3 regions of the Streptomyces sp. NPDC087787 genome follow, and region 1 is predicted to be linked to each of the others. Evidence: predicted binding sites of a transcription regulator. Region 1 holds the regulator's gene; each other region holds the start of a gene.
The links. The regulator HrcA, encoded in region 1, represses chaperone genes, less so after heat shock. The targets are predictions, from matches to a motif close to TTNGCACTCNGNNNNNCNGAGTGCNAA.
Positions count from the first base shown of each region.

Region 2: a site for HrcA is predicted at 2,223-2,249, ahead of groL (chaperonin GroEL). Genes of this name have one in related genera too.
Region 3: a site for HrcA is predicted at 6,559-6,585, ahead of groES (co-chaperone GroES). Genes of this name have one in related genera too.

Region 1 is NZ_JBIUVQ010000001.1:64,839-74,291, reverse strand. Features, by position in the region: gene ACIOWN_RS00345 (S41 family peptidase) at 1-2,277, opposite strand, end outside; gene ACIOWN_RS00340 (hypothetical protein) at 2,459-3,034, opposite strand; gene ACIOWN_RS00335 (16S rRNA (uracil(1498)-N(3))-methyltransferase) at 3,160-3,900, opposite strand; gene ACIOWN_RS00330 (nitronate monooxygenase) at 3,897-4,985, opposite strand; gene dnaJ (molecular chaperone DnaJ) at 5,255-6,394, opposite strand; gene hrcA (heat-inducible transcriptional repressor HrcA) at 6,395-7,411, opposite strand; gene ACIOWN_RS00315 (MBL fold metallo-hydrolase) at 7,613-8,368, shown strand; gene ACIOWN_RS00310 (DUF3097 domain-containing protein) at 8,401-9,264, shown strand; gene hemW (radical SAM family heme chaperone HemW) at 9,309-9,453, opposite strand, start outside.
Region 2 is NZ_JBIUVQ010000009.1:155,641-165,093, forward strand. Features, by position in the region: gene ACIOWN_RS16760 (NADH:flavin oxidoreductase) at 1-236, opposite strand, end outside; gene groL (chaperonin GroEL) at 438-2,060, opposite strand; gene ACIOWN_RS16770 (cold-shock protein) at 2,491-2,694, opposite strand; gene ACIOWN_RS16775 (MoaD/ThiS family protein) at 3,125-3,400, opposite strand; gene thrC (threonine synthase) at 3,397-4,680, opposite strand; SAM riboswitch class I at 4,699-4,868, opposite strand; gene ACIOWN_RS16785 (glucosyl-3-phosphoglycerate synthase) at 5,027-5,998, shown strand; gene ACIOWN_RS16790 (trehalose-6-phosphate synthase) at 6,082-7,512, shown strand; gene otsB (trehalose-phosphatase) at 7,535-8,410, opposite strand; gene ACIOWN_RS16800 (DUF3263 domain-containing protein) at 8,499-8,741, opposite strand; gene ACIOWN_RS16805 (ROK family protein) at 8,893-9,453, shown strand, end outside.
Region 3 is NZ_JBIUVQ010000011.1:27,791-37,243, forward strand. Features, by position in the region: gene ACIOWN_RS18680 (LacI family DNA-binding transcriptional regulator) at 1-259, shown strand, start outside; gene ACIOWN_RS18685 (LCP family protein) at 354-1,445, shown strand; gene ACIOWN_RS18690 (YciI family protein) at 1,598-1,954, shown strand; gene ACIOWN_RS18695 (RNA polymerase sigma factor) at 1,999-3,270, shown strand; gene ACIOWN_RS18700 (methyltransferase domain-containing protein) at 3,309-4,517, opposite strand; gene ACIOWN_RS18705 (polysaccharide deacetylase family protein) at 4,591-5,529, shown strand; gene ACIOWN_RS18710 (polysaccharide deacetylase family protein) at 5,526-6,365, shown strand; gene groES (co-chaperone GroES) at 6,732-7,040, shown strand; gene groL (chaperonin GroEL) at 7,171-8,796, shown strand; gene ACIOWN_RS18725 (DUF7008 domain-containing protein) at 9,044-9,453, opposite strand, start outside.

The DNA of each region.
Region 1 (9,453 bases):
CTCCGAGGGCAGGATCCGGTCGATGCGCCAACTGCCGTCCTCGTGACGGGAGATGTCCGCGCCGAGCAGCCCCTGCCGGGCGCCGTGCCCGTAGCCGCCGGCCGGTATGACGTAGGCGTGCGAGGTGCCCAGCTCGCCGTGCACCTCCCACAGCAGGTCGACCAGGTCGTCGTGGGTGGCGATCCGGTCCAGGACGGGCCGGTAGCGGTCGAGGACGCCGTCCCAGTCGACGCCGCCCATGTCCGGCCGCCAGAAGTGGTCCCGCATGACGCGGCCGGTCTCCTCGTACATCTGCCGCCACTCGGCGGCCGGGTCGACGGTCTGCCGGACGCGGCCGAGGTCGACGGTGATGTTGGAGTCGCTGTCCTCGTCGCCGGAGGCGCGCCGGTCGCTGGGCACGACCTTCAGCTTGCCGTCCGTCCACAGCAGGACCCGCTTGCCGTCGCCGCTGACCGCGAAGTGGTCGGCGTCGGCGGCGAGGTGCTCGATGCGCTGCTGGAGGAGGTCGTAGCGCTCCAGCTCGGTCTTCGGGTCGGGGTCGTCGGGCGTGGCGCGGGAGGCACCGAGGACTCCGCGCACCGGGTGCCTGAGCCAGAGCACTCCGTCCTTGGCGGCGCGCAGGTCGGAGTAGCGGGCGGCCTCGACCGGGAAGGGCACGATGCGGTCGGCCAGGCCCTCCAGGTCGATCCGGGTCGCCGGGACGCCCTCGCTGTCCGGGGTCTCCTCCTTGTCGGGCGTCTCGAAGGGCCGGCCGTGCCGCTGCGGGCCGAACGGCGAGGGGGTCGCCGCGGCGAGCGTGATCAGGTGCGGGCGGGAGCTCTCGACGAACGCCAGGTCGAAGACGTGCTCGTCGTAGACCGGGTCGAAGGAGCGGTGGGAGAGGAACGCGAGGTGCTTGCCGTCGAGGGTGAACGCGGGCGCGTGGTCCCGGAAGCGCAGCGGGGTGGCGTCGGTGACCGACAGGTCGGTGGTGTTGGCGAGGCGGAGCTGGCTGAGGGGGCGCGGGCCGGGGTGCGACCAGGCCAGCCAGGCGGAGTCGGGGGAGAAGGCGAGGTCGCACACGTCCCCGTGCTCGCTGCGGTCGACCTCGCGCACCTCGCCGCTCTCGCGTTCGACGAGCAGTAGCCGGCCGTCGTGGGAGGCGACGGCGACGCGGCTGCCGTCGGGGGCGGTGACGAGTTCCAGGACGCGGCCCAGTTGCCCGGCGCCCAGCCGGCGCGGGGTCGCGCCGGGCGCGAGTCCGGTGGCGGGCGCGAACTCCAGGGCGTCGTCGCCCTCCGCGTCCGTCACCCACACCACCCACTCCTCGCCCTCCGCGCGGAAGGTACGCGGCAGCCGGGTGCGTACGCCGGGCTCGGCGGCGAGCGCGCGGGCGGGACCAAAGCGGTGGGTGACCCAGTGGACGGCACCGCGCACGGCGACCGCGCTGCCGCGCGCGGTGTGGTCGGGGGACGCCGAGCCGAACCAGTGGGAGGCGCTCAGCGGATAGGGCTGCAGGTCCACGCGCGGCCCGCCGAGCCGGACGTCGATCCGGCGCGGCTCGGCGCCGTCCAGGTCGTCGAGGAGCCACAGTTCACCGGCGCTGGAGTAGACGACCCGGGTGCCGTCGGTGGCCGCGTGTCGCGCGTAGAACCCCTCCAGGGGGGTGTGCCTGCGCAGGTCCGAGCCGTCGGCGAGGGAGGAGTACAGCGCTCCGGTGCCCTCGTGGTCGGAGAGGAACGCGATCCTGTCTCCCACCCACAGCGGGTATTCGAGGTTGCCGTCCAGCGCCTCGTGCAGCCGGACGAACTCCCCCGTGTTCTCACGGTCGATCCACAGCTTGCCCGCCGCGCCGCCCCGGTACCGCTTCCACCAGGCCGCCTCGCGGCCCATCGGCGCGGACAGCAGCACGGTGTGCGGGCCGTGGGCGACATCGCCGACGGGCCCGTACGGCAGGGTGGTGGCCGGTCCGCCATCGAGCGGGACGGCGCGTGCCCAGGTGCGGCGGAGGCTGGCCTGGCCCTGGGTGCTGAGCGCGAGGACCTCGCCGTCCGGGGTCCAGCCGCGCACCTGTGTCCTCGTACTCCCCCAGTACGTCAGGCGTCTGGCGGGGCCGCCGTCGACCGGGGCGATGTGCGCCTCGGGTGCGCCGTCGCGGGTGGAGGTCCAGGCGACGAAGGCGCCGTCGGGCGAGATGCGGGGGTGGTTCACCGGCACGTTGTCCGCGCTGACCCGCCAGGCCCGGCCGCCGTCCAGCGGCGCGAGCCACACGTCGTCCTCGGCGGTGAAGGCGACCAACTCGCCCCGCAGGTGCGGGAACCGGAGATACGAAGACGAGGCGGACGAGGCAGACGACACGGACGACACGGACGCGGGCGACGATGTGGGCTGAGTCACGTGATCACCCTACGCAGGGGCGGCGGCCACGGACAGGGGGCGAACGGCCTCCCCGCGCGCGCGAACCGGCGGCCGTGCGGTCTCACTTGCCGCGCACGGGCCAGCAGGTGGGATCGCCCTGGCACCAGATCGTCCGCGTGACGGTCACCGTGACCCCCGGCTGCGGCTGCCCCTGGGGGGGCCGGTAGGTGACGGGAGGCCGGTACGTCGGCCCGGTCGTGGCGTCGCAGTCGCCGAGGCCGCGTACGTGGAACCACTCCTTGCCGCCCACCGTGGCGGTCAGGTCCCCGCGCACGCAGGCTCCGTCGACGGCCCGGGTGACCTTCCCGGTGACGGTGATCCTCCGGCCGTCCTTCGTCTCGCCCTTGCAGTCCACGGAGACCATGGTGATCTCGGACGCCGAAGGCGCCGGACTCCCCGCAGCGCGTGTCCGGCCTCCGTCGTCGTCCCTGCCCGTGCAGCTGAGCCAACTCACGGATGCATGCCGCCGGTTCAGTTCCGCCGTCGCCGTCCTGTCGGTCGTGTGCGCCGCCGAGGCCGCGCTGAGCCCGCCGGGATCGCAGGCGACGGCGCCGCCCGCGGCGACCACCGCGAGCACCGTCACGGCCCTCACCCGCCGCCCGTGCGGCAGGCGCCGAATCCGCCTCAATGCCCCCATGTACGGCAGCCTGCCACCGCCGCGCCCGGGACGGTAGAGCGCATATGGCCACGCGCGCGCCGCGCACGCCCGCGCTCATCCGGCCGGCCTCGGGACGTGCCGGGCCGGTCGGGGCGAGCGGCTGATCAGGACCAGCGGCCGGTACGGCCCAGCAGCAGGGCGGTCGCCGCCGTGCCGGCGGTCGAGGTGCGCAGCACGGTGGGCCCGAGCACGTACGGCTTCGCGCCCGCGTCCCGGAACTGTGCCAACTCCTCGGGGGACACCCCGCCTTCAGGGCCGACGACCAGCACGATCTCGCCCCGGGCGGGGAGTTCGGCGGTGGCCAGGCGTTCCTCGCCGCTCTCGTGGAGCACGGCGGCGAAGTCGGCTCCGGCCAGAAGTGCGGCAACCTGTTTGGTCGTCGCCGCGTCCGCGACCTCGGGGAAGCGCACCCGACGGGACTGCTTGCCGGCCTCGCGGGCGGTGGCGCGCCATTTGCCGAGCGCCTTGAGACCCCGGTCGCCCTTCCACTGCGTGATGCAGCGGGAGGCGGACCACGGCACGATCGCGTCCACGCCGACCTCGGTCATGGTCTCCACGGCGAGTTCACCGCGGTCGCCCTTGGGCAGCGCCTGGACGACGGTGATACGGGGGGACTCCGGCGGTTCCTCGACGAGGGCCGCCAAGTCCGCGATCACCAGCCGGTCCTTGCCCTCGGCCGCCTTGACCACGCCCTCGGTCCAGCGCCCGCGGCCGTCGGTGAGCACCACGTCCTCGCCCGGCCGCAGCCGCTTGACCGAGACCGCGTGCCGCCCCTCGGGGCCGTCCAGCACGAACTCCGTGCCGACCAGGTTCAGTTCGTCGACGACGAACACCGGCGCGGTCATCGCGCGTCACCTCCTGCCGCCGGGCCGGCCGCCAACGCCGTGCGTGCCGCGTCGAGTTCGGCGAGCAGTACCTCCACGAGCCGACCGGCGGGCAGTACGCGGGCCATCCGGTGGCCCTGGCCCGCCCACAGCGCCATGCCCTGCGCGTCCTTCGCCTTGGCGGCCGCCTTGCGCAGCGGCGCGGTGAGGTGGTGGACCTCCGGGTAGGCGGCGGGCGCGTAGGGGCCGTGCTCCCGCATGAAGCGGTTGACCAGTCCGCGGGCCGGCCGCCCGGAGAACGCCCGGGTCAGCTCCGTACGCGGGAACACCGGGTCGGTGAGGGCCTCCTTGTGCAGCTTGTGCGCGCCGGACTCGGGGGTGGCGAGGAAGGCCGTGCCGAGCTGGGCGGCACTGGCGCCCGCCGCGAGCACGGCGGCGATCTGGCTGCCGCGCATGATGCCGCCCGTGGCGATGATCGGCAGGGCGACCGTCTCACGGATCTGCGCGACGAGTGAGAGCAAGCCGATCCCGGCGCCGTCCTGCTCCGGCAGGTCGCGGTGGGTGCCCTGGTGGCCACCGGCCTCCACGCCCTGGGCGATCACCGCGTCCGCGCCCGACCGGTCCACGGCGAGGGCCTCCTCGGTGGTGGTGGCGGTGGCGAGGACGAAGGTGCCGACCCGGTGCAGGGAGTCCACGACCTCCCGGGCGGGCACACCGAAGTGGAAGGAGACCACCGGCACCGGGTCCTCGAGGAGCACGGCGAGCTTGGCGTCGTAGCCGTCGTCGCGTCCGGACTCCGGGTCGCCGAGTTCGGTCTCGTACCAGCCGGGCTCGCCGGCGAGCTGGTGGGCGTAGAGGTCGACGGCGCCGGTCTCGGCGCTCTCCGGCTGCGGCATGAACACGTTGACGCCGAAGGCGCGGCCGGTCAGTCCGCGAAGCTGCTTGATCTCCTGGTACATGCCGTCGGCGGTCTTGTATCCGGCCGCGAGGAATCCCAGCCCGCCGGCGTCGGACACCGCCGCGGCGAGCGGCGGCACCGCGGGACCGCCCGCCATCGGCGCCTGCACGATCGGGTGCGGGAAGAGATCGGTCAGTGCGGAGGACATGACGGCATGTTGTCACGTCCTCCGGACGAGTCCGAATCCGGGCGACCTCCGGCATATGCCGGAGGAATCCCCCTTCCCACCCCAGTCAGGCGTCAGCGACCGTTGGCTGTGACTGCCCGGGGGACAACCCCCGGGCCCCCGGCCGACCCCAGCCCCGCCTCAGCGGCCGTTGAAAGCGTCCTTCAACCGCGAGAACAAGCCCTGCTGCCCCGGCTGACCGTGCCTGCCCGGGGGACAACCCCCGGACCCCCGGCCGACCCCAGCCCCCCTCAGCGGCCGTTGAAAGCGTCCTTCAACCGCGAGAACAAGCCCTGCTGCCCCGGCTGGAACTGCCCCTGGGGGCGTTCCTCGCCGCGCAGCTTGGACAGTTCGCGCAGCAGGCGCTCCTGCTCCGGGTCGAGCTTGGTCGGGGTCTGGACCTCGACGTGGACGATGAGGTCGCCCCGGCCGCCGCCGCGCAGATGCGTGACGCCCCGGCCGTGCAGCGGGATCGACTGGCCGGACTGGGTGCCCGGGCGGATGTCGACCTCCTCAAGGCCGTCCAGGGTCTCCAGCGGCACCTTGGTGCCGAGGGCCGCCGCGGTCATCGGGATGGTGACCGTGCAGTGCAGGTCGTCGCCGCGCCGCTGGAACGTCGAGTGCGGCAGCTCGTGGATCTCGACGTACAGGTCGCCGGCCGGACCGCCGCCGGGGCCGACCTCGCCCTCGCCCGCGAGCTGGATGCGCGTGCCGTTGTCGACACCGGCCGGGATCTTCACGGTCAGGGTGCGGCGGGCGCGGATGCGGCCGTCGCCGGCGCACTCCGGGCACGGGGTGGGCACCACCGTGCCGAAGCCCTGGCACTGGGGGCACGGACGCGAGGTCATGACCTGGCCCAGGAAGGACCGGGTGACCTGCGAGACCTCACCCCGGCCGCGGCACATGTCACACGTCTGCGCCGTGGTGCCGGGGGCCGCTCCCTCGCCGCTGCACGTGTTGCAGACGACGGCCGTGTCGACCTGGATGTCCTTCGTGGTGCCGAAGGCCGCCTCGTCCAGCTCGACCTCGAGCCGGATCATCGCGTCCTGGCCCCGGCGCGTGCGGGAGCGCGGTCCGCGCTGCGACGCCGTGCCGAAGAAGGCGTCCATGATGTCGGAGAAGTTCCCGAAGGAACCGCCGGCCCCGAAGCCGCTCGCGCCGGCCCCGCCGGACTGCGAGAGGGGGTCGCCGCCGAGATCGTAGACCTGCTTCTTCTGCGGGTCCGAGAGCACCTCGTAGGCGGCGTTGATCTCCTTGAACCGCTCCTGGGTCTTCGGATCCGGGTTGACGTCCGGGTGCAGCTCGCGTGCGAGCCGCCGGAAGGCCTTCTTGATCTCTTCCTGCGACGCGTCACGGCGCACGCCGAGAACGGCGTAGTAGTCCGTGGCCACCTACGACTCCGCCAGGATCTGTCCGACGTACCGTGCCACTGCGCGTACCGCTCCCATCGTTCCCGGGTAATCCATGCGGGTCGGTCCGACCACGCCGAGCTTGGCCACTGCCTCGCCGCCCGAACCGTAGCCGACCGACACGATGGACGTGGAGTTGAGTCCTTCGTGGGCGTTCTCGTGACCGATGCGCACGGTCATGCCCGCATTCTGCGTCTCACCGAGCAGCCTCAGCAGCACGACCTGCTCCTCCAGCGCCTCCAGAACGGGCCTGATGGTGAGCGGGAAGTCGTGCGGGAAGCGGGTGAGGTTGGCGGTGCCGCCGATGACCAGCCGCTCCTCGTTCTCCTCGACGAGCGTCTCCAGCAGAGTGGACAGCACGGTCGAGACCGTACCCCGGTCCTCGACGTCGAAGGCGTCGGGCAGGTCCTCCACGAGCTGCGGGACGTCCGTGAAGCGGCGGCCCGCGACCCGGCTGTTCAGCCGCGCCCTCAGATCGGCCAGCGAGGTCTCCCCGAAGGGCACCGGGCAGTCGACCATCCGCTGCTCGACCCGGCCGGTGTCCGTGATCAGCACGAGCATCACGCGCGCGGGCGCGAGGGACAGCAGCTCCACGTGCCGCACGGTCGAACGGGTCAGCGACGGATACTGCACCACGGCGACCTGCCGGGTCAGCTGGGCGAGCAGCCGCACCGTGCGGGCCACCACGTCGTCGAGGTCGACGGCGCCGTCGAGGAAGTGGTGGATGGCGCGCCGTTCGGGCGCGGTCATCGGCTTGACCTCGGCGAGCTTGTCGACGAACAGGCGGTAGCCCTTGTCGGTGGGGATGCGGCCGGCGCTGGTGTGCGGCTGGGCGATGTAGCCCTCGTCCTCCAGGGCCGCCATGTCGTTGCGGACCGTGGCCGGTGAGACGCCCAGGCTGTGCCGCTCGGTGAGGGCCTTGGAGCCGACCGGCTCCTCGGTGCCGACGTAGTCCTGGACGATGGCGCGCAGCACCTGAAGCCGCCGCTCGCTGAGCATCGCGCACACCTCCAGGGTCGTTCCTCGGCCACCCGCCTGGCACTCTGCGCATAGGAGTGCCAGCTCTACCCGGCCCAGTGTACGGCCGCCGGGTACGCCCCCGGCAAGGCCGGGCCACGACTGCCTGCGAGGTCGGGACCGGGATCACCCGGGATCGGCCGGGATGTCGTACCCGGCGGGCATCACCGCTAGCGTCGCCCCATGACGGATGCGCGGGAAACCCCTCGGGACGAAGCCCGGGGAGAACTGGAATGGGAACGGCTGGCGGACGGTGTGGGGCGGTGCCGCCTGCCCGGATGGGACTGCACGACCGGGCTGGTCGTCGGGGAGGGCGCCGCGCTGATGGTCGACGCGGGTTCGAGCCACGCGGAGGGCGCGCGGTTGCGTGCCTGGGCGCGGGCGCGCGCCGGTGGTGATGTGACACATCTCGCGCTCACCCACCCCCACTTCGACCACATCTTCGGGGCGGCGGTGTTCGACGGCGCGGAGATCTTCGCCGCCGAGGGCGCGGACGCGGTGTTCGGTGACAGCGGTGAGCGCGCGGAACTGCGCGAGGACGCGGTACGCCAGGGCCTGGACGCCAAGGCGGCCGAGGAGGCGGCGGACGCCCTGGTACGGCCCGGCCGCGAGGTCCGCGACCGGCTCACCGTCCGGCTCGGGGGCGGGCGGGAGGTGCTGCTGGCGAACATGGGCCCGGCGCACTCCACGCACGATCTCGCGGTGGTGGTGCCCGGCGACCCGACCGTGGTGTTCTGCGGGGACCTCGTCGAGGAGTCCGGCGAACCCCAGGCGGGCCCGGACGCCGTGCCGTCCCGGTGGCCCGCCGCGCTCGACCGGCTGCTGGCGCTCGGCGGCGAGGACGCGCTGTACGTCCCCGGTCACGGAGCGGTGGTGGACGCCGCCTTCGTCCGCGCCCAGCGGGACGCCCTGGCCACGCGCTTCGGCGTGTCGCGCTGAGGGGACACGGCCCCGTCCCTATCGTCACTCGAATGCGCCCACCCGTCTCCCGCCACCGCCCTTCCGGTGAGGGCCCTTCGGGCCCGCGCCCCCGCGTGTACTCGCCCGACCTCACTCCCCCGTGGAAGAAGCCGCGGACCGTGCCGGAGGTTCCCGCCGAACCGGGTCTGGTGGTGGAGGAGCCCGGGACCGGCTTCTGCGGGGCGGTGATCCGCTGCGAGGCGGGCACGGTGACGCTGGAGGACCGCTTCGGCAAACACAGGGCGTTCCCGCTCGCGCCCGGCGCCTTCCTGCTGGAGGGGCGGGCGGTCACCCTGGTGAAGCCGTCGTCCGGTCCGGTACGGCCCACCCGTACGGCATCCGGTTCGGTCGCCGTGCCCGGGGCACGCGCGCGTGTGGCCCGGGCCGGGCGCATCTACGTCGAGGGCCGGCACGACGCCGAACTGGTCGAGAAGGTGTGGGGCGACGACCTGCGCGTCGAGGGCGTGGTCGTGGAGTACCTGGAGGGCGTCGACGACCTGCCGTCGATCGTCGAGGCGTTCGCACCCGGCCCGGACGCCCGTCTCGGCGTCCTCGTGGACCATCTGGTGCCCGGCAGCAAGGAGTGGCGCATCGCCGAGTCGGTGACCAGCAAGCACGCGCTGGTGGTCGGCCACCCGTACATCGACGTCTGGGAGGCCGTGAAGCCCTCCTCGCTCGGGATCGAGTCCTGGCCCCGCGTCCCCCGCGGCCAGGACTGGAAGACGGGCGTGTGCCGCGCCCTGGGCTGGCCGGAGAACACGGGCGCGGCCTGGCAGCGGATCCTGTCCCATGTGCGGTCCTACAAGGACCTGCAACCGGAGCTGCTGGGCCGGGTCGAGCAACTGATCGATTTCGTCACCGCCCAGCCCGAGTAGCCGGGCCGGGCCCGCGTCCCCAGGGACCGCCCGCTCCGGGCGGCTCAGTCCACCAGGTCCCGCACCACCGCGTCCGCCAGCAGCCGGCCCCGCAGGGTGAGCACGGCCCGCCCCGCCTCGTACGGCTCCTCCTGGAGCAGCCCGTCGGACAGTCCCCGCCGGGACGCGGCCAGGCCGTCCGGGCGCAGC
Region 2 (9,453 bases), on a different contig from region 1:
GCCGAGTCGTGCCCCACGTAGGTGCCCTCGGTGACGATCAGGCCGACACCCGCGGCGGCACGGCGGGCGTAGTACGACAGCACGTCCTCGCCGGGGACGCCGCCCGGCGAGAACATCCGGGTCATCGGCGCCATCACGATCCGGTTGGGGACGGTGAGGCCGTTCAGCGTGACGGGGCGGGAGAGGATCTCGGCCGCGCGGGACGCGGACCCGGATTCGGAAGCGGTGACGGTCACGGTGGGGGGCTCCTCGAAATCGTGGTCGGTACCGGCCGGCACGCACGCGCGCCTGGCCGGGCACCGGCGTCAACTGCCCCACCGGCCACGGCATTCCACTGATCCACTCCTGTGACCCGGAACACGCCCGAGGGCGGCACCCCCTGTCTCCAGGGAGTGCCGCCCTCGGTACGTGAAGGACGGATCCGATCCTTTGAGGGATCAGAAGTCCATGTCACCGCCCGGCATGCCGCCGCCGGCCGGCGCGGCGGCCTTCTCCGGCTTGTCGGCGATGACGGCCTCGGTGGTGAGGAACAGCGCGGCGATGGAGGCGGCGTTCTGCAGCGCGGAACGGGTCACCTTCGCCGGGTCGATGATGCCCTCGGCGACCAGGTCGACGTACTCACCGGTCGCGGCGTTCAGGCCGTGGCCCGGGGTGAGGTTGCGGACCTTCTCCACCACGACGCCGCCCTCGAGGCCGGCGTTGACGGCGATCTGCTTGAGCGGGGCCTCCAGGGCGAGCTTCACGGCCTGTGCGCCGGTCGCCTCGTCACCCTCGAGCTCCAGCTTGTCGAAGACGCTGGTGGTCTGGAGCAGGGCCACGCCACCACCGGCGACGATGCCCTCCTCGACGGCCGCCTTGGCGTTGCGCACGGCGTCCTCGATGCGGTGCTTGCGCTCCTTGAGCTCCACCTCGGTGGCGGCACCGGCCTTGATGACCGCGACACCGCCGGCGAGCTTCGCCAGGCGCTCCTGGAGCTTCTCGCGGTCGTAGTCCGAGTCGCTGTTCTCGATCTCGGCGCGGATCTGGTTCACGCGGCCCGCGACCTGGTCGGTCGAGCCGGCACCGTCGACGATGGTGGTCTCGTCCTTGGTGATGACGACCTTGCGGGCGCGGCCCAGGAGGTCCAGGGTCGCGTTCTCCAGCTTGAGGCCGACCTCCTCGGAGATGACCTCGCCGCCCGTGAGGATGGCGATGTCGCCGAGCATGGCCTTGCGGCGGTCGCCGAAGCCCGGGGCCTTGACGGCGACGGACTTGAAGGTGCCGCGGATCTTGTTGACGACCAGGGTCGACAGGGCCTCACCCTCGACGTCCTCGGCGATGATCAGCAGCGGCTTGCCCGACTGCATGACCTTCTCCAGGAGCGGGAGCAGGTCCTTGACCGAGGAGATCTTGGAGTTGGCGATGAGGATGTACGGGTCCTCGAGCGACGCCTCCATGCGCTCCATGTCGGTCGCGAAGTAGGCGGAGATGTAACCCTTGTCGAAGCGCATGCCCTCGGTGAGCTCGAGCTCGAGCCCGAAGGTCTGCGACTCCTCGACGGTGATGACGCCTTCCTTGCCGACCTTGTCCATGGCCTCGGCGATGAGCTCGCCGATCTGGGTGTCGGCGGCGGAGATGGAGGCGGTGGAGGCGATCTGCTCCTTGGTCTCGACCTCCTTGGCCTGGTCGAGCAGGGCGGCGGAGACGGCCTCGACGGCGCGCTCGATACCGCGCTTCAGGGCCATCGGGTTGGCACCGGCGGCGACGTTGCGCAGGCCTTCCTTGACCAGGGCCTGGGCGAGCACGGTCGCGGTGGTCGTACCGTCACCGGCGACGTCGTCCGTCTTCTTGGCGACTTCCTTGACCAGCTCGGCGCCGATCTTCTCGTACGGGTCCTCGAGCTCGATCTCCTTGGCGATGGAGACACCGTCGTTGGTGATCGTGGGGGCACCCCACTTCTTCTCGAGGACGACGTTGCGGCCCTTGGGGCCGAGGGTCACCTTGACGGCGTCCGCGAGCTGGTTCATGCCGCGCTCGAGGCCTCGCCGCGCCTCCTCGTCGAACGCGATGATCTTGGCCATGTGAAGTGGTCCCTCCAGGACTGGGGGTGATTCCTTCGGACCGCGCCCGCGCCCGCGACGGACGGCCCCGGCCTGAGGTGGTTCCTTGCCCCACCTGGCCCGTGGCCTCACCGACCCGGTCCTTCGTTGTCACTCTCACCTTCAGAGTGCTAACGCCAATGATTAGCACTCGACCCCTCCGAGTGCAAGGTGCGCCCGCGAAGCGGGCTCGATGAGGGGTGGCGGTCGGGTGACGGGTGGGCGCAAGCGCCTTCGGGGTGGTCGGCGGGGAGTCAGCCGCGCGCGAACACCGGCGGCCGGCCCCGGCGAGGGAGCCGCGCACGAGGCCGGCACACCCGGGCGGGGCGCGGGCACGGCGAAGGGCCCGCACCCCGGCAGCGGAGGTGCGGGCCCTTCCGAAGAAGAACGTCGCTTGCGGTGGTCGCGCGATTCAGGCCGTGACGCGGACCATGTCGGCCTGCGGACCCTTCTGGCCCTGCGAGATCTCGAACTCGACCCGCTGGCCCTCTTCCAGCGTGCGGTAGCCGTCCATCTGGATCGCGCTGTAGTGGACGAAGACGTCCGCACCACCGTCGACCGCGATGAAGCCGTACCCCTTCTCCGCGTTGAACCACTTGACGGTGCCCTGAGCCATGCCTAACTCCCCTATTACTGGCCCTTGCACAGATCCGCACTTCGCGGACCCGGGTCAGACCTCACCCCCCGTGAATCGGGGGCGTGCGCCGGAACGCGTCGACCGCGGCCGAATGTATCTGCCCAACTGCCCTCTGCAACAGGTCAATCGGACGAGAAATCTGGACGCACACGGTCCGGAATATAGGAAGAATTCACGCGAATTCAGGGCAATTCGGGCCCCACGAACAAGGCAAATACCACAAAAGGCTCGCAGACTTTGGCTACTTCTTACCGGGCCCACGGCAGGATTCCATGGCCCCGGATTCCGAGTTCGGGGGCGCGTTCCCCAACTCTACCGCGTTCAATCACACAGAATTGCCCCCTCCGTATCTCTCACGGAAGGGGCAACTCGATGAACTCTGCGTGACCGGAATTACCGAAGGTAATGATCAGCCGCCGGCGACCGCGGGGATGATCGAGACGCCCGCGCCGTCCGGAGTGGCCGTCTGAAGGCCCTGCTCGAACCGGACGTCGTCGTCGTTGACGTACACGTTGACGAAGCGGCGCAGCTTGCCCTGGTCGTCCAGGACCCGGGCCGCGATGCCCGTGTGGTTCTTCTCCAGGTCAGAGATGACGTCGGACAGGGTCGCGCCCTCGGCGCTCACCTCGGCCCGCCCGCCGGTGTAGGTGCGCAGGATGGTGGGGATGCGGACGGTCACGCTCATGCCAGGCCAGCCTCTCGGAAGGAGTCCAGGGTCGGACGGATCGTCGCGGTCAGGCCGGTGCCGGCCACCGCGTCCAGGGTCTTCAGCCCGTCGCCGGTGTTGAGGACGACGGTGGTCTTCGTCGGGTCGAGGACGCCGTTCTCGACCAGCTTCTTCGTCACGCCGACCGTCACACCGCCCGCGGTCTCCGCGAAGATGCCCTCGGTCCGCGCCAGCAGCCTGATCGCGTCGACGACCTGCTCGTCGGTCACGTCCTCCACCGCGCCTCCGGTGCGGCGCGCGATGTCCAGGACGTACGGGCCGTCGGCCGGGTTGCCGATGGCCAGGGACTTGGCGATGGTGTCCGGCTTCTGCGGCCGCACGACGTCGTGGCCGGCCTTGAAGGCGGTGGACACCGGAGAGCAGCCCTCGGCCTGGGCGCCGAAGATCTTGTACGGCCGGTCCTCGACCAGTCCGAGTTCGATCAGCTCCCGCAGGCCCTTGTCGACCTTGGTGAGCTGGGAGCCCGAGGCGATCGGCACGACGATCTGGTCCGGCAGCCGCCAGCCGAGCTGCTCGCAGATCTCGTACGCCAGCGTCTTGGAGCCCTCGGCGTAGTACGGCCGCAGGTTGACGTTGACGAAGCCCCAGCCCTCGCCGGCCGGATCGCCGATCAGCTCGGAGCAGAAGCGGTTCACGTCGTCGTAGTTGCCCTCGATGCCGACGAGTTCGCCGCCGTAGATCGCGGCCATCACGACCTTGCCCTGCTCCAGGTCGTGCGGGATGAACACGCAGGAGCGCAGTCCGGCACGGGCGGCCGCGGCGCCGACGGCACCGGCCAGGTTGCCGGTCGAGGAGCAGGAGAGCGTGGTGAAGCCGAAGGCGCGGGCCGCCTCCAGCGCCTGGGCGACCACGCGGTCCTTGAAGGAGTGCGTCGGGTTGCCGGAGTCGTCCTTCACGTACAGCCCGCCGGTCACGCCCAGTTCACCGGCGAGGCGGTCGGCCTGGACGAGCTTGGTCCAGCCCGGGTTCAGGTTCGGCTTGCCGGCGACGTCCGCGGGGACGGGCAGCAGCGGCGCGTAGCGCCAGATGTTCGCGGGGCCCGCTTCGATCCGCTTGCGCAGCTCCTCGGTGTCGTAGGCCGAGAAGTCGTAGGCGATCTCCAGCGGGCCGAAACACTCCTCGCAGGCGAAGACCGGGCCGAGAGGGACGCGGTGACCGCACTCGCGACAGCTCAGTGCCGCGGCGGGGCCGAGGTCCACGGTGGAATCGGTGCTGCTTGCAACGGTCTGCACAGCCATGTGAGGCGAGGCCCTTTCTCCTCATCTTCCTCACGACGCATCTCGCCGTGAGACGGATTTGGCACCTTCCCTAGCCGGGAGCCTCGCGAGGACGATCGGCTGTGCGCGCACAGCGGTCGATACGAGAACCGGCTGGAGGGTTGCCGGGGCTTCATCGGGCCGTGTCCCTCTGCCCCTCTGGATGAGCTGTATTCGGTTGTGAGGCGGAGTCGACCCCCGGCATGGGATGGTCGTCCGCGTTGTTCAAGACTGTAACGGAAGGCCAGGACGGCGGAGACGGTCGTCCGAACCGCGAGACGACACCGCGAGACGACAGTCGCGGGACGACAGTGAGGAGCCGCTGACCGTGCTGGAAGAAGTCGAGCGCTGGCTGGCCACCCGCTCCTGGTCCGTCGCCGACCGGCCGCTGCACCAGATCCTGGCGGCCAAGCAGCGCACCGGTCAGTCGGTCTCCGTGGTGCTGCCCGCGCTGAACGAGGAGGCGACGGTCGGCGACATCGTCGCGGTGATCCGCCGCGACCTGGTGGAGCGGGCGCCGCTCGTCGACGAGATCGTCGTCGTCGACTCGGGCTCCACCGACCGCACCTTCGAGGTGGCCGCCGCCGCGGGCGCCCGGGTGGTGCGCCGCGACGAGATCCTGCCGCGCCTGCCCGCGGTGCCGGGCAAGGGCGAGGTGCTGTGGCGCTCCCTGCTCGTCACCCGCGGGGACGTCATCTGCTTCGTCGACGCCGATCTGCGGGAGTTCTCCTCCGACTTCGTCACCGGCATCGTGGGCCCGCTGCTCACCGAACGCGACGTCGACCTGGTCAAGGCGATGTACGACCGCCCCTTCACCGTGCCCGGCCGGGACGCCTCCGCCTCGGCCGCCGCCAGGCAGGGCGGACGGGTCACCGAGCTGATGGCGCGCCCGCTGCTCAACATGCACTGGCCGCAGCTCGCCGGCTTCGTGCAGCCGCTCGGCGGCGAGTACGCGGCCCGCCGCTCACTCCTCGAACAGCTGCCCTTCCCGGTCGGCTACGGCGTCGAGCTGGGCATGCTGGTCGACGCGCTGCACCTGGTGGGCCTGGACGCGCTCGCGCAGGTCGACGTCGGGGTGCGCAGGCACCGGCACCAGGACGGGCAGGCGCTCGGCAGGATGGCCGCCGCGATCTACCGCACCGCCCAGCTCCGCCTGGCCCGCGGCCATCTCGTGCGCCCCAGGCTCACCCAGTTCGAGCGCGGCGAGAACGGCTTCGAGCCGCGGACGCACCCCGTGGACACCGAGGAGCGTCCGCCGATGGCCGAGGTCGCGGAGTACGCGGCCCGGCAGGTGGCGTGAAACAACGGCCTCGCCCGCTTTCCGGCGGCTACGAAGCGGAACCGTACGTTTGAGCGTTTCGGGGCCGGGCTAGGTTGAGGCTTATGGCTTCTACGCACGGTGCCGAGGTGCTGGTCGCGTCCAATCGCGGCCCGGTTTCGTATCAGGTGCGCGAGGACGGCTCACTCCACTCCCGGCGCGGTGGCGGGGGGCTGGTGTCCGGGCTCTCCGCGATCGGCCCGGAGGCGGGGGTGGTGTGGGTGTGCGCCGCGCTGAGCGACGCCGACCGGGAGGCGGCGGGCCGCTTCGAGGGCGGGCGCCGGCTGCCGTCCGAGGCGACCGGCGGGCAGCAGGTGCGGATGCTCGACATCGACGCGCGGGTCTTCTCCGACGCCTACAACGGCATCGCCAACTCGGTGCTGTGGTTCGTCCACCACATGCTGTACCAGACCCCGCTGGAGCCGGTCTTCGACGCCGGGTTCCGGCGCCTGTGGAAGTCCTACGAGGCCTACAACCTGGCCTTCGCCGAGGCGCTCGCGGAGGAGGCGGCCGAGGGGGCGGCCGTGGTGGTGCAGGACTACCACCTGACGCTCGTGCCGGGGATGCTGCGCGATTTCCGGCCCGATGTGCGCATCGGGCACTTCTCGCACACGCCGTGGGCGCCGGCGGACTACTTCCGGATCCTCCCCGACGACATCGCCGAGCAGGTGCTGCGCGGAATGCTGGGCGCGGACCGGCTGGGCTTCCTCACCCAGCGGTGGGCCGACGCGTTCGCCGGGTGCTGCGACGCGCTCGTCGGCGGGCTCGGGGGTACCCGGATCGGGGTGCACGGGCTGGGCGCGGACGCGGAGTTCCTGCGGGAACGGTCGCACCGGGCCGACGTCGAGGAGCGGATGGCGGCGCTGCGCGAGGAGATCGGCACCGGACCGGACGGTGGCCCGCGCCGGACGATCGTGCGGGTGGACCGGACCGAGCTGTCCAAGAACATCGTGCGGGGGCTGCACGCGTACCGGGAGCTGCTGGAGCAGCGCCCGCAGTGGCGCGAGCGGGTGGTGCACGTGGCGTTCGCCTACCCCTCGCGGCAGGACCTCGCGGTGTACCGGGAGTACACGGAGCAGGTGCGGCGGGTGGCCGAGGAGATCAACGCCCGGTACGGGACGCCCGGCTGGACCCCCGTCCTGCTGCACGTGGAGGACGACTTCGCGCGGTCGCTCGCGGCGTACCGGATCGCCGACGTGGCCCTGGTCAACCCCATCCGGGACGGGATGAACCTGGTCGCCAAGGAGGTGCCGGTCGTCTCCGACTCGGGGTGCGCGCTGGTGCTGTCGCGGGAGGCGGGGGCGTACGCGGAGCTGGGCGAGGACGCGGTCGTCGTCAACCCGTACGACGTGGTGGGGACGGCCGGTGCGCTGCACCGGGCGCTGAACATGCCGGATCCCGAGCGGGCGGAGCGGACGAAGCGGCTGGCCGCGGCCGCGACCGCGCTGCCGCCCGCCCAGTGGTTCCTGGACCAGCTCCAGGAGCTGGGCGGCTGAACGGACGGGGGGCTACGCGAGGCTACGCGAGGCGGTCGGCCAGGTTCCTCAGCAGTGCCACCACCCCGGCGGGGCCGTCCACCACGAGGTCGGCCCGCCGCGACACCTCGGTGACCTCCGTACTGCCGCTGCAGACCAGGACGCCCGGGACTCCGTCCGAGCGGAGTTCGCCGACCGCCGCGAAGGCCGGGAGGTCGCCCAGGTCGTCGCCCGCGTACAGGACCGACGTGGCGCCCAGGTCGCGGGCGCAGTCCAGGAGGGCGACGCCCTTGTCCATGCCCGGGGGACGCAGTTCGAGGACCATGCGGCCGGGCTCGACGATCAGCCCGTGGCGGGCGGCCAGGCCGGCGAGGGGCTCGCGCAGCGCCTCGAACGCGGCCTGCGGGTCGTCCGCGCGGCGGGTGTGGACGGCGACCGAGCGGCCCTTCTCCTCGATCCAGGCGCCGTGCCCGGCGCCGGTCCGGTCGAGGAGGCCGGGCAGTTCGGCGCGGACGGCGGCGACGCCGGGGTGCGGGGGCGGGGCGGTGACCGTGCCCGTGGCGGCGTCCCAGCGCTCGGCTCCGTAGTGGCCGAGGACGACCAGGTGCTCCAGGCCGGGTACGCCCTCGAAGCCGCCGTGGCGCACCGCGACGCCGGGCGGGCGGCCGGTGACCACCGCGACGGCGGCCACCTTCGGGGCGAGCGCGGAGAGCGCGGGCACGGCGTCCGGGTGGGCGCGGGCCTGGTCGGGGTCGGGGACGATCGGCGCGAGCGTCCCGTCGAAGTCGAGCGCGATCAGCGCGCGCTCGGGCCGGGCGAGGATCGCGGCGAGCCCGTCCCGCCCCGCCCGGGTGACGGGCGCCGGCAGGGAGGAGACGGAGGCGGTCGAGTCGGCGGAGTGACGGTCCTGACTACCCATGGGGCGAACCTATCCCTCCGGGGCCCGGCGCATTCCTCCGCCGGGCACGGGTCTCGGCGCTCGGGCGCGTTCGCGGCCCGGCGCGGGTTCAGCGCTCGGCGCGGCGGGTCTCGCGGACGCGGCGGAGGCGGTTCACCGTGACCGGGTCGTGGGCGAGGGCGCGGGTGTCGTCGAGGAGGGCGTTGAGGAGCTGGTAGTAGCGGACCGGCGACAGACCGAGCTCCTCGCGTATCGCGCGCTCCTTCGCGCCGGGGCCGGTGAAGCCGCGGCGCTCCAGGGCGAGGATGCCGCGCTCCCTGCGGCCGAGCCCCTGCTCCTCGTCGTCGTCCATACCAGGCACCGTAGCCTCCGCCACCGACAGCGGCCCTCGCCGGGCCCGTCCGCGCCGTTCCGGCCGTCCCCGCGTCACCAAGTGGACACAATTGGTCTGCACCAAGCAAGTGGACTAGACCTCTCCCGGTCGACGGTCCACACTGTTCCACGTGAAACACGTCATCGCCCTCGATGTGGGCGGCACCGGGATGAAGGCCGCGCTGGTCGCCGCCGACGGCTCCCTGCTGCACCGGGCCCGCCGGGCGACCGGCCGCGAGCGCGGGCCGGACGCCGTCGTCGAGGGCATCCTCGACTTCGCCGCGGAACTGCGTGCCCACGGCGTCCGGCACCTGGGGCAGGAGGCGTCCGCGGCCGGTGTCGCCGTCCCCGGCATCGTCGACGAGGCGCGCGGCATCGCCGCCTACGCGGCCAACCTCGGCTGGCGTGACGTCCCCCTGCGCGAGCTGCTCGCCGCGCGGCTCGGCGCCCCCGTCGCCCTGGGCCACGACGTGCGCACCGGCGGACTGGCCGAGGGCCGGATCGGGGCGGGAAGGGGCGCGGACCGGTTCCTCTTCGTGCCGCTGGGCACCGGAATCGCGGGCGCGATCGGCATCGACGGCCGGGTGGAGGCGGGCGCGCACGGCTTCGCGGGCGAGATCGGCCACATCGTCGTACGCCCCGGCGGCCTGGACTGTCCGTGCGGGCAGCGCGGCTGCCTGGAGCGGTTCGCC
Region 3 (9,453 bases), on a different contig from region 1:
CGGCGTGTACGAGGCGGCGCGCGAACTGGGCCTGCGCGTCCCGGAGGACCTGAGCGTGGTCGGCTTCGACGACCTGCCGGTGGCGCGCTGGGTCGGGCCGCCACTGACGACCGTGCGCCAGCCGCTGACGGAGATGGCCGAGGCGGCGGCGAAGCTGGTCCTCGACCTCGGGCGCGAGGAGGACGCGCCGGCGGCGACCCGGGTGGAGCTGGCCACGAGTCTGGTGGTGCGCAGCAGCACGGCGGCGCCCGCGATGTGAAGCCCAAGTGCCCATAGGTTCGGGGAAGATGAGATTTTCCGAAGAAATCGGTCATGGGCGCCTCCCTCTGTCGGGTTCCGCGTGAGTCGGACGTATGTTCCTCCCCGTGAGGGGACACAACAGGGGACATGACAGCGGCCCGGGCGACGGCGGCAGCGACAGCGGGGACGCGGGCGGAGGAGCCGGCCGGCGGTCACGGGCCCTGAAGGCCGTGGGGCTCGGTCTGACGGGCGTCCTGGTGCTGGGCGTCGCGGCGGTCGGCGTCGCGTACTGGCACCTGAACCAGAACATCAAGGGCGTCGACATCAACAGCGCGCTCGGGGACGACCGCCCGCCCAGACCGCTCAGCGCGCCGTCGGCGGACACGGCCGATCTGCCCAGCGGGGCCCTCAACATCCTGGTCCTCGGCTCGGACTCGCGCAGCGGCGCGCAGAACAAGGAACTCGGCGGCGGCGACAGCGAAGGCGCCCGCTCCGACACCGCGATGATCGTGCACATCGACGCGGGCCGGACCTCGGCCACCGTGGTGAGCATCCCGCGCGACACGCTGGTGACCCGCCCGTCCTGCCCGGTGGAGTCCGGCGGTTCCACGGCGGTGGCCCACTACGCCATGTTCAACAGCGCGTACTCGGTGGGCGGTCCGGTGTGCGCGGTCAAGACGGCCGAGACGCTCACCGGCATCCGCATGGACCACTACGTCGAGATCGACTTCTCCGGCTTCGCGAAGCTGGTGGACGCGATGGGCGGGGTCACCGTCACCACCGAGCTGGACATCGACGACGACAAGAGCCATCTGCGCCTGAAGGCCGGCACCCACCATCTGGACGGCACCGACGCCCTCGCCCTGGCCCGCACCCGGTACGGCGTGGGCGACGGCAGCGACCTGGGCCGCATAGGTCTCCAGCAGACACTGGTCAAGGCGCTGCTGGAGCAGATGTCCGACTCCGGTCTGCTGAACGACCCCGCCGGGCTCTACCGGGTCGCCGACGCGGTGACCGGCAGCCTGACCACCGACACCGGCCTCGACTCGCTGGGCGAGCTGACGACCCTCGGCGAGAGCCTGCGGGGCCTGTCGGCGCAGAACGTGAAGACGGTGACCATGCCGGTGGTGACGGCCCCGTGGAACCCCAACCGGGTGGTGGCGCAGGAACCGGACGCGGAGGCCCTGTGGACGTTGCTGCGGTGACCTTTGTCCACGGACCCCTCTGACCTGCTGAAACGTCCTGCGGGAAAAATCTCCGAAGAAATTCCGGGGAGTGTGTCGATTCCGCCGTCCCCTGTTCGACGTACGGGGTGAGAGGCGGGGAGAGGCCCCGCCGGCCGGCCGAGGAGTCACCGATGCCGCGTTACCTGTCGCTTGTGAAGATCGACGAGAGCACCGTGCCCGCCGAGGGGCCCAGCCCCGAGCTGATGCAGCGGATGGGGGAACTGATCGAGGAGGTCACCAAGGCGGGAGTGATGCTGGACACCGCCGGGCTCATGCCGTCCGCGCAGGGCACCAGGGTGCACTGGGAGGGCGGGCGGATCTCCGTCACCGACGGGCCCTTCACGGAGTCGAAGGAGGTCGTCGGCGGCTACGCGTTCATGCAGTGCAAGGACATGGCGGAGGCCGTCGAGTGGGCCAAGCGGTTCCTCAAGGTGCACGAGGAGTTCTGGACGGTGACGTGCGAGGTGCGCGAGATCGCCGAGGGCTGAGTGCTCCTTGGCCCAGGGCCGCCGGGGGTGTTCGATGGTGGGTTGTGGAACAGCAGCACGCCCGGCCCACCGAACCCCCCGGCGCTCTGGAGGAAGACCTCGAGACCGTCTTCCGGCTGGAGTCGCCGCGGGTCGTCGCGGCCGTCGCCCGGATCGTGCGGGACGTCGGCATCGCCGAGGAGCTGACGCAGGACGCCCTGGTCGCCGCGCTGGAACAGTGGCCCCGGGACGGGTTGCCGGGAAACCCCGGAGCCTGGCTGATGACCACCGCCCGGCGCCGGGCCGTCGACCTGGTGCGCCGCCGGGAGCGGTACACGCGCAAGCTCCAGGAGATCGGCCGGAACCTGGAGGAGGTCCCGCCGCCCGAAGAGCCCGCGGCCCCGGACGACATCGACGACGACCTGCTACGCCTGGTCTTCACCACCTGCCACCCCGTGCTGTCCGCCGAGGCGCGCACTGCCCTCACCCTGCGACTGCTCGGCGGCCTGACGACGGCCGAGATCGCCCGCGCCTTCCTCGTGCCCGAGTCGACGGTCGCCCAGCGGATCGTGCGCGCCAAACGCCTTCTGGCCCAGCGGAACGTCGCCTTCGAGGTGCCGTACGGCCCCGAGCGCGAAGCCCGGCTCGGCTCGGTCCTCGGCGTCATCTACCTGATCTTCAACGAGGGGTACGCCGCGACGGCCGGCGACGACTGGCTGCGCCCCGGGCTGTGCGAGGACGCGCTGCGCCTGGCCCGGCTGCTGGCCGGCCTGATGCCGAAGGAACCCGAGGCGCACGCCCTGGTGGCCCTCCTGGAGTTCCAGGCCTCCCGCGCCGCCGCCCGCACCGGTCCGCACGGCGAACCGGTGCTGCTCAAGGACCAGGACCGCCGCCGCTGGAACCGCATGCTCATCGCCCGTGGTGTCGCCGCGCTGGCCCGCGCCGACACCACCGGGGCCCCCGGTCCGTACGCCCTGCAGGCCGCCATCGCCGCCTGCCACGCGCGCGCGTACACCTACGAGGAGACCGACTGGCCCGCCATCGTCACCCTGTACGCCCTCCTGGCCGCCCGGTCCCCTTCCCCCGTCGTGGAGCTGAACCGCGCGGTCGCCGTCTCGATGGCGGAGGGACCGGCCCCGGCCCTGGAGATCGTCGACGCCCTGGCTGCCGAACCCGCCCTGCGCGCCTACCACCTGCTGCCCAGCGTCCGCGCGGACCTGCTGGCCCGTCTCGGACGCACGGCGGAGGCGCGCGCCGAGTTCGAACGGGCGGCGTCCCTGGCCCGCAACGAGCGGGAGCGGGAACTGCTGCTGAGGCGGGCCGCCGAGAACGGCTGAGGGCGCCCCGGCGGGGTGGTCGCCGCCTTTCGCGGGCGTCAGCCCGCCGGGTGGCCGATCAGCATGGTCGGCGCCCCGGCGACCCGGGTGAGGAACACCGTCGCCGCGTTCCTGCCGTGCGGCTTCGGAAGGACCTTCCTGCGCAGTTCCTCGGGCTCCACCGCCGAGCCCCGCTTCTTCACGGTCAGCGCGCCCACCTCGCGCTCCCGCAGCAGAGCCTTGAGCTTCTTGACGTTGAAGGGCAGCCGGTCGGTGATCTCATAGGCGGTGGCGTAGGGGGTGGGGCGGAGCCGGTCGGCGGTCACGTACGCGATGGTCGCGTCGATCAGGCCGCCGTCGAGCTCCTGGGCGGCCTCGGCGACCAGGTGGGCGCGGATGACGGCGCCGTCGGGCTCGTACAGGTAGCGGCCCGGGGTGCGGACCGCGGGGTCGGGCAGGCCGCGGCCGCGCAGGGTGCGCGGGCCGGGCAGCAGGGTGGCCCTGATCAGGCCCGGCTCGGTGCCGAACCACAGCACCGCCTCCTTCACGTCCCCGCCGTCGGAGATCCACTCGGCCTCGGCCTGCGGCGGGACCAGCTCGTGCGGGATGCCGGGGGCGATCTTCAGGGCCGCGCGGGGCGCCCGGAGCGCGGCGCCGACGGCCCAGGACAGCGGCGGCGAGTACGCCTCCGGGTCGAAGACGCGAGCGCCCCTTCCTCCTCCCGCTCTGCGGGCCGGATCCACGAACACCGCGTCGTACGACGCCGTGTCGACCTCCGTGACGTCCGCCTCCCGCACCTCGATCAGGTCCGCCACCCCGAGCGCCTCGGCGTTCGCGCGGGCCGCGGCGGCGGTCAGCGGGTCCCGGTCCACGGCGAGGACCCGGATCCCGGCGCGGGCGAGGGCGATCGCGTCGCCGCCGATCCCGCAGCACAGGTCCGCGACCGAGGTCACCCCCGACTCCCGCAGCCGGGCCGCCCGGTAGGCCGCCACGCTCGACCGCGTCGACTGCTCCACCCCGTTCGGCGTGAAGAACATCCGCCCCGCGTCCTCGGCCCCGAACTTCGCGGCCGCCCGTTGCCGCAGCCGGGCCTGGCCGAGCGCCGCCGACACCAGTTCGGCGGGGTGCTCACGGCGCAGCCGGGTGGCGACGGCGAGTTCGTCGGCGGGTTCGGTGCCGCGCACCTCGTCGAGGAGGGCGCGGCCCTCGGGGGTGAGCAGCGAGGCGAAGGCGTGGAGGTGGTCGTTCACCGGCTCATTGTGGGCCAGTCGGTGGATGGTGTGCCTCCGGCCGCGGTGTCGCCCCTGCTTCCGTGCGGTGGGCCTGCGAGGATCCGGCGCCATGAGGCTTGTAGGACAAAACGATAAAAAGAGTCCTGAAAGGTCCCCGACGTGCCGGAACCGGATCCGCGGCGGACTCGCGGTGCTCGCCGTCGCCACGCTCGCCTCCGGCTGCTCGGAGCCGGCGGCACAGGTGCGCCCGGCCCCCGGCCAGCCGCGCCACCATGCGCCCGCCGCCCCCGCCCTCGGCTCCTACGCCGACCGCCTGCACACCTCCTACGCGCAGCGGGCGGCCACCGCCAGGCGCTGGGGCCTGGAGCAGGTCCCGCTGATCCCCCCGAAGCCGCCCACGAAGAAGCTCAGGGCCACCGCCCGCGCCGGTTTCGAGGTGAACCACCAGGAGGACTGGAACCTGCCCCCGGTCTTCACCACGGTCCCCACCAAGGACAAGGTCGTCTTCCTCACCATCGACGACGGCGCGGAGAAGGACCCGGAGTTCCTGCGGATGATGCGGGACCTGAAGATCCCGTACACCGCCTTCCTCAGCGACTACCTGATCAAGGACGACTACGACTACTTCCGGAAGATGCAGGCCTCGGGGGTCACCCTCAACAACCACACGCTGCACCACCCCTACCTGCCGGGCCTGTCCTACGAGGAGCAGCGCCGGGAGATCTGCGACACGCAGGACATCATGGAGAAGCAGTTCGGCAAGCGCCCGAGGATGATGCGCCCGCCCTACGGCAACTACAACCAGGACACCCTGCGCGCCGCCAAGTCCTGCGGCATCGAGTACGCGCCGATCTGGAACGAGGAGGTCTACGTCGACCACTGGGAGTTCCGCGAGGACGACCAGCGGCTGCGTCCCGGCGACATCGTGCTCACCCACTTCCGCGGCCGGGGCGAGTGGAACGGCACCATGGCCGACGACATGCGCCGGTTCCTGAAGAAGGTCACGGCCGACGGGTACGCGGTGGCCCGGCTGGAGGACTACCTGTGAGGCTGCGGCCCCTCAGGTCCCGGCACGTGGCGGTGGCCCTGCTCGCCGCCTCCCTGCTGACCGGCTGCGCCACGTCCGTCGACCCCCTCGAACGGCTCGGCCGCAAGGCGGCGCAGGGCGTACGGTCGCCGAGCCCGGCGGCGGCCGACCAGGCCTACCGGCGCTGGGGCCTCAGGGCGCCGCTGCCCGCACCGCCGAAGCCGCCGGCCCGCCCGGCGCGCCGCGCCGGCGCCGGCCCGTCCGCCGGCCTGCCCGAGGTCGTGGACCGGATCGCCACCTCCGACCCGGTCGTCTTCCTGACCTACGACGACGGCGCGGAGAAGGATCCGCGGTTCGTCGACATGGTCCGTGAACTGCGGCTGCCGGTCAGCATGTTCCTCACGGACAGTGTCGTCGGACCGGGGTACGGGCACTTCGCGCACCTGATGTCGGTCGGCGCGGACCTCCAGAACCACACCCTGGACCACCCCTCGCTGCGCGGGCTGCCCTACGCGGGCCAGCGCGCCGAGATCTGCGGCCAGCGGGACAAGATCCGCTCCCGCTTCGGCGTCACCCCCCGCCTCTTCCGTCCGCCCTACGGCAGATACGACACGACGACCCTGCGCGCCGCCGCCGGCTGCGGGGTCTCGGCCGTCGTCCTGTGGCGCGCCGCCACGACCGACACCGGCCTGCGCTTCAGTCACGGCCCCCGCGAACTGCGCCCCGGCGACATCCTCCTCGTCGCCTCGGACGACGACGACCTCGACGGCCCGCCCCTCCGCGACCGCACGACCCGCCTGCTCCGCACCATCCAGGAAAAGGGCCTGACGGTGGGCCGCCTGCAGGACTACCTCTGAGGTCCGGTCTCAGGCGGGCTGAGCTTCCAGGCCGAGTCCGGCATCAATAGCCCGTCCGGCGCTTGAGGACGAGGGCCGTTCAGGCCGATCCGGGGGTCCGGGGGCGAAGCCCCAGGGACGCCCGCACACACCCACAGCACCGGGAACACACGTTCCCCGAACGCACCCCACCCGCCGACGCGCCACGAGGCAATTGGCACTCCGCTTGACCGAGTGCTAATCGCGGTCATAGTCTCAGGTCTGGCACTCCCCCCTGGAGAGTGCCAACACAGCGACGGGCAGGTCCGGCACCCGCGACGACGGATCGACCTGGTCGCCACCTCAGACAGTTAACCCCGTGAGATCTCCGAAGGGGGAGGTCGGATCGTGACGACCGCCAGCACCAAGGTTGCCATCAAGCCGCTCGAGGACCGCATCGTGGTCCAGCCGCTCGACGCCGAGCAGACCACGGCCTCTGGCCTGGTCATCCCGGACACCGCCAAGGAGAAGCCCCAGGAGGGCGTCGTCCTGGCCGTGGGCCCGGGCCGCTTCGAGGACGGCAACCGTCTTCCGCTCGACGTGAAGGTCGGTGACGTCGTGCTCTACAGCAAGTACGGCGGCACCGAGGTGAAGTACAACAACGAGGAGTACCTCGTCCTCTCGGCTCGCGACGTTCTCGCGATCATCGAGAAGTAGTTCACCCGCTTCTTCACGAAGCCGAAGCAATTCTGCTTGAGCTGCGCCCCTGGCCCCCCGCGACCGATAAGAAGCCGGGCGCCCGGGGCGCAGTGTCTTTCCACCAGATTTCGAGAGGGCTCCCGCTGCCATGGCGAAGATCCTGAAGTTCGACGAGGACGCCCGTCGCGCCCTCGAGCGCGGCGTCAACAAGCTTGCCGACACGGTCAAGGTGACGATCGGCCCCAAGGGCCGCAACGTCGTCATCGACAAGAAGTTCGGCGCGCCCACCATCACCAACGACGGCGTCACCATCGCCCGCGAGGTCGAGATCGACGACCCGTACGAGAACCTCGGCGCCCAGCTGGTGAAGGAGGTGGCGACCAAGACCAACGACATCGCGGGTGACGGCACCACCACCGCCACCGTGCTCGCCCAGGCGCTCGTGCGCGAGGGCCTGAAGAACGTTGCCGCGGGTGCCTCCCCGGCCGCTCTGAAGAAGGGCATCGACGCCGCGGTCAAGGCCGTCTCCGACGAGCTGCACGCCTCGGCCCGCCCGATCGACGAGAAGTCCGACATCGCCGCGGTCGCCGCGCTGTCCGCCCAGGACCAGCAGGTCGGCGAGCTCATCGCCGAGGCGATGGACAAGGTCGGCAAGGACGGCGTCATCACCGTCGAGGAGTCCAACACCTTCGGTCTGGAGCTGGACTTCACCGAGGGCATGGCCTTCGACAAGGGCTACCTGTCGCCGTACTTCGTCACGGACCAGGAGCGCATGGAGGCCGTCCTCGACGACCCGTACATCCTGATCCACCAGGGCAAGATCTCCGCCATCGCGGACCTGCTCCCGCTCCTCGAGAAGATCATCCAGGCGAACGCCTCGAAGCCGCTGCTGATCATCGCCGAGGACGTCGAGGGCGAGGCCCTGTCGACCCTGGTCGTCAACAAGATCCGCGGCACGTTCAACGCCGTGGCCGTCAAGGCCCCCGGCTTCGGCGACCGCCGCAAGGCGATGCTCCAGGACATGGCGGTCCTCACCGGTGCCACGGTCATCTCCGAGGAGGTCGGTCTCAAGGTCGACCAGGCCGGTCTTGACGTCCTCGGCTCCGCCCGCCGCGTCACCGTCACCAAGGACGACACCACGATCGTCGACGGCGCCGGCAACAAGGACGACGTGGTGGGCCGCGTCTCCCAGATCAAGGCCGAGATCGAGAACACCGACTCCGACTGGGACCGCGAGAAGCTCCAGGAGCGCCTCGCGAAGCTGGCCGGCGGCGTGTGCGTGATCAAGGTCGGCGCCGCCACCGAGGTGGAGCTGAAGGAGAAGAAGCACCGTCTGGAGGACGCCATCTCCGCGACCCGCGCCGCGGTCGAGGAGGGCATTGTCTCCGGTGGTGGCTCCGCGCTCGTCCACGCCGTGAAGGTCCTGGAGGGCAACCTCGACAAGACCGGCGACGAGGCCACGGGTGTCGCGGTCGTCCGCAAGGCCGCCGTCGAGCCGCTGCGCTGGATCGCCGAGAACGCCGGCCTCGAGGGCTACGTCATCGTCTCCAAGGTGGCGGAGCTGGAGAAGGGCAGCGGCTACAACGCCGCCACCGGCGAGTACGGCGACCTGGTCAAGGCCGGCGTCATCGACCCGGTCAAGGTCACCCGCTCCGCCCTGGAGAACGCCGCCTCCATCGCCTCCCTCCTGCTCACGACCGAGACCCTGGTCGTCGAGAAGAAGGAAGAGGAAGAGCCGGCCGCGGCGGGCCACGGCCACGGCCACGCCCACTGAGCGCTCCGCTGAACTGAGCCGAACCGCCGGTGCCCGGCGCCCCTTCGGGGGCGCCGGGCACCGGCGTTTGGGCTCCTGCCCCCCGGGGTTCCGATGCCGGGTGCGGCCCGACGGTGGTTGCTCGCGCAGTTCCCCGCGCCCCTTACGGCCGGCGTTTGTGCGGATGGCCGTACGCGGTTGATGTGACCGAGGGGTGGTAGGGAGCCGTGGTGCTCCCTACCACCCCTCACTCATGTCCGTGGGCCGGTCACTCGCTCTTCTTCGGGCGACCGCGAGTCTTCTTCTCGGGACGCCAGTTGACGAGGTCGGACTCGGAGAGCTGGCGTTCCGTACGGCCTGTTTCGAGGGCGGCCTGGAACTCCTCGGCGGGGTTGCCCTCCCACTCCTCGTCGTACTCGCCGTACCACTGGTGGACCCAGGGCAGCACCTCGCGCAGTCCGGCGAGGAGAGGCACGAAGCGGGGGTCCTCCTTGGCCCAGCCACCGTTCTCGACGCGGTCGCGGATCATTCCGACGAGGGCGTCGGCCTGGTCGCGGTGGTTCCAGCCGGCCCAGCCGAGCAGCAGGGAGCCGTCGGCTTCGGGGGAGGCACCGGGGTAGGAGATGAAGCGCTCCTTGGGCACGTCGAGCTTGCCGCGGTGGGACCAGTAGGAGTGCT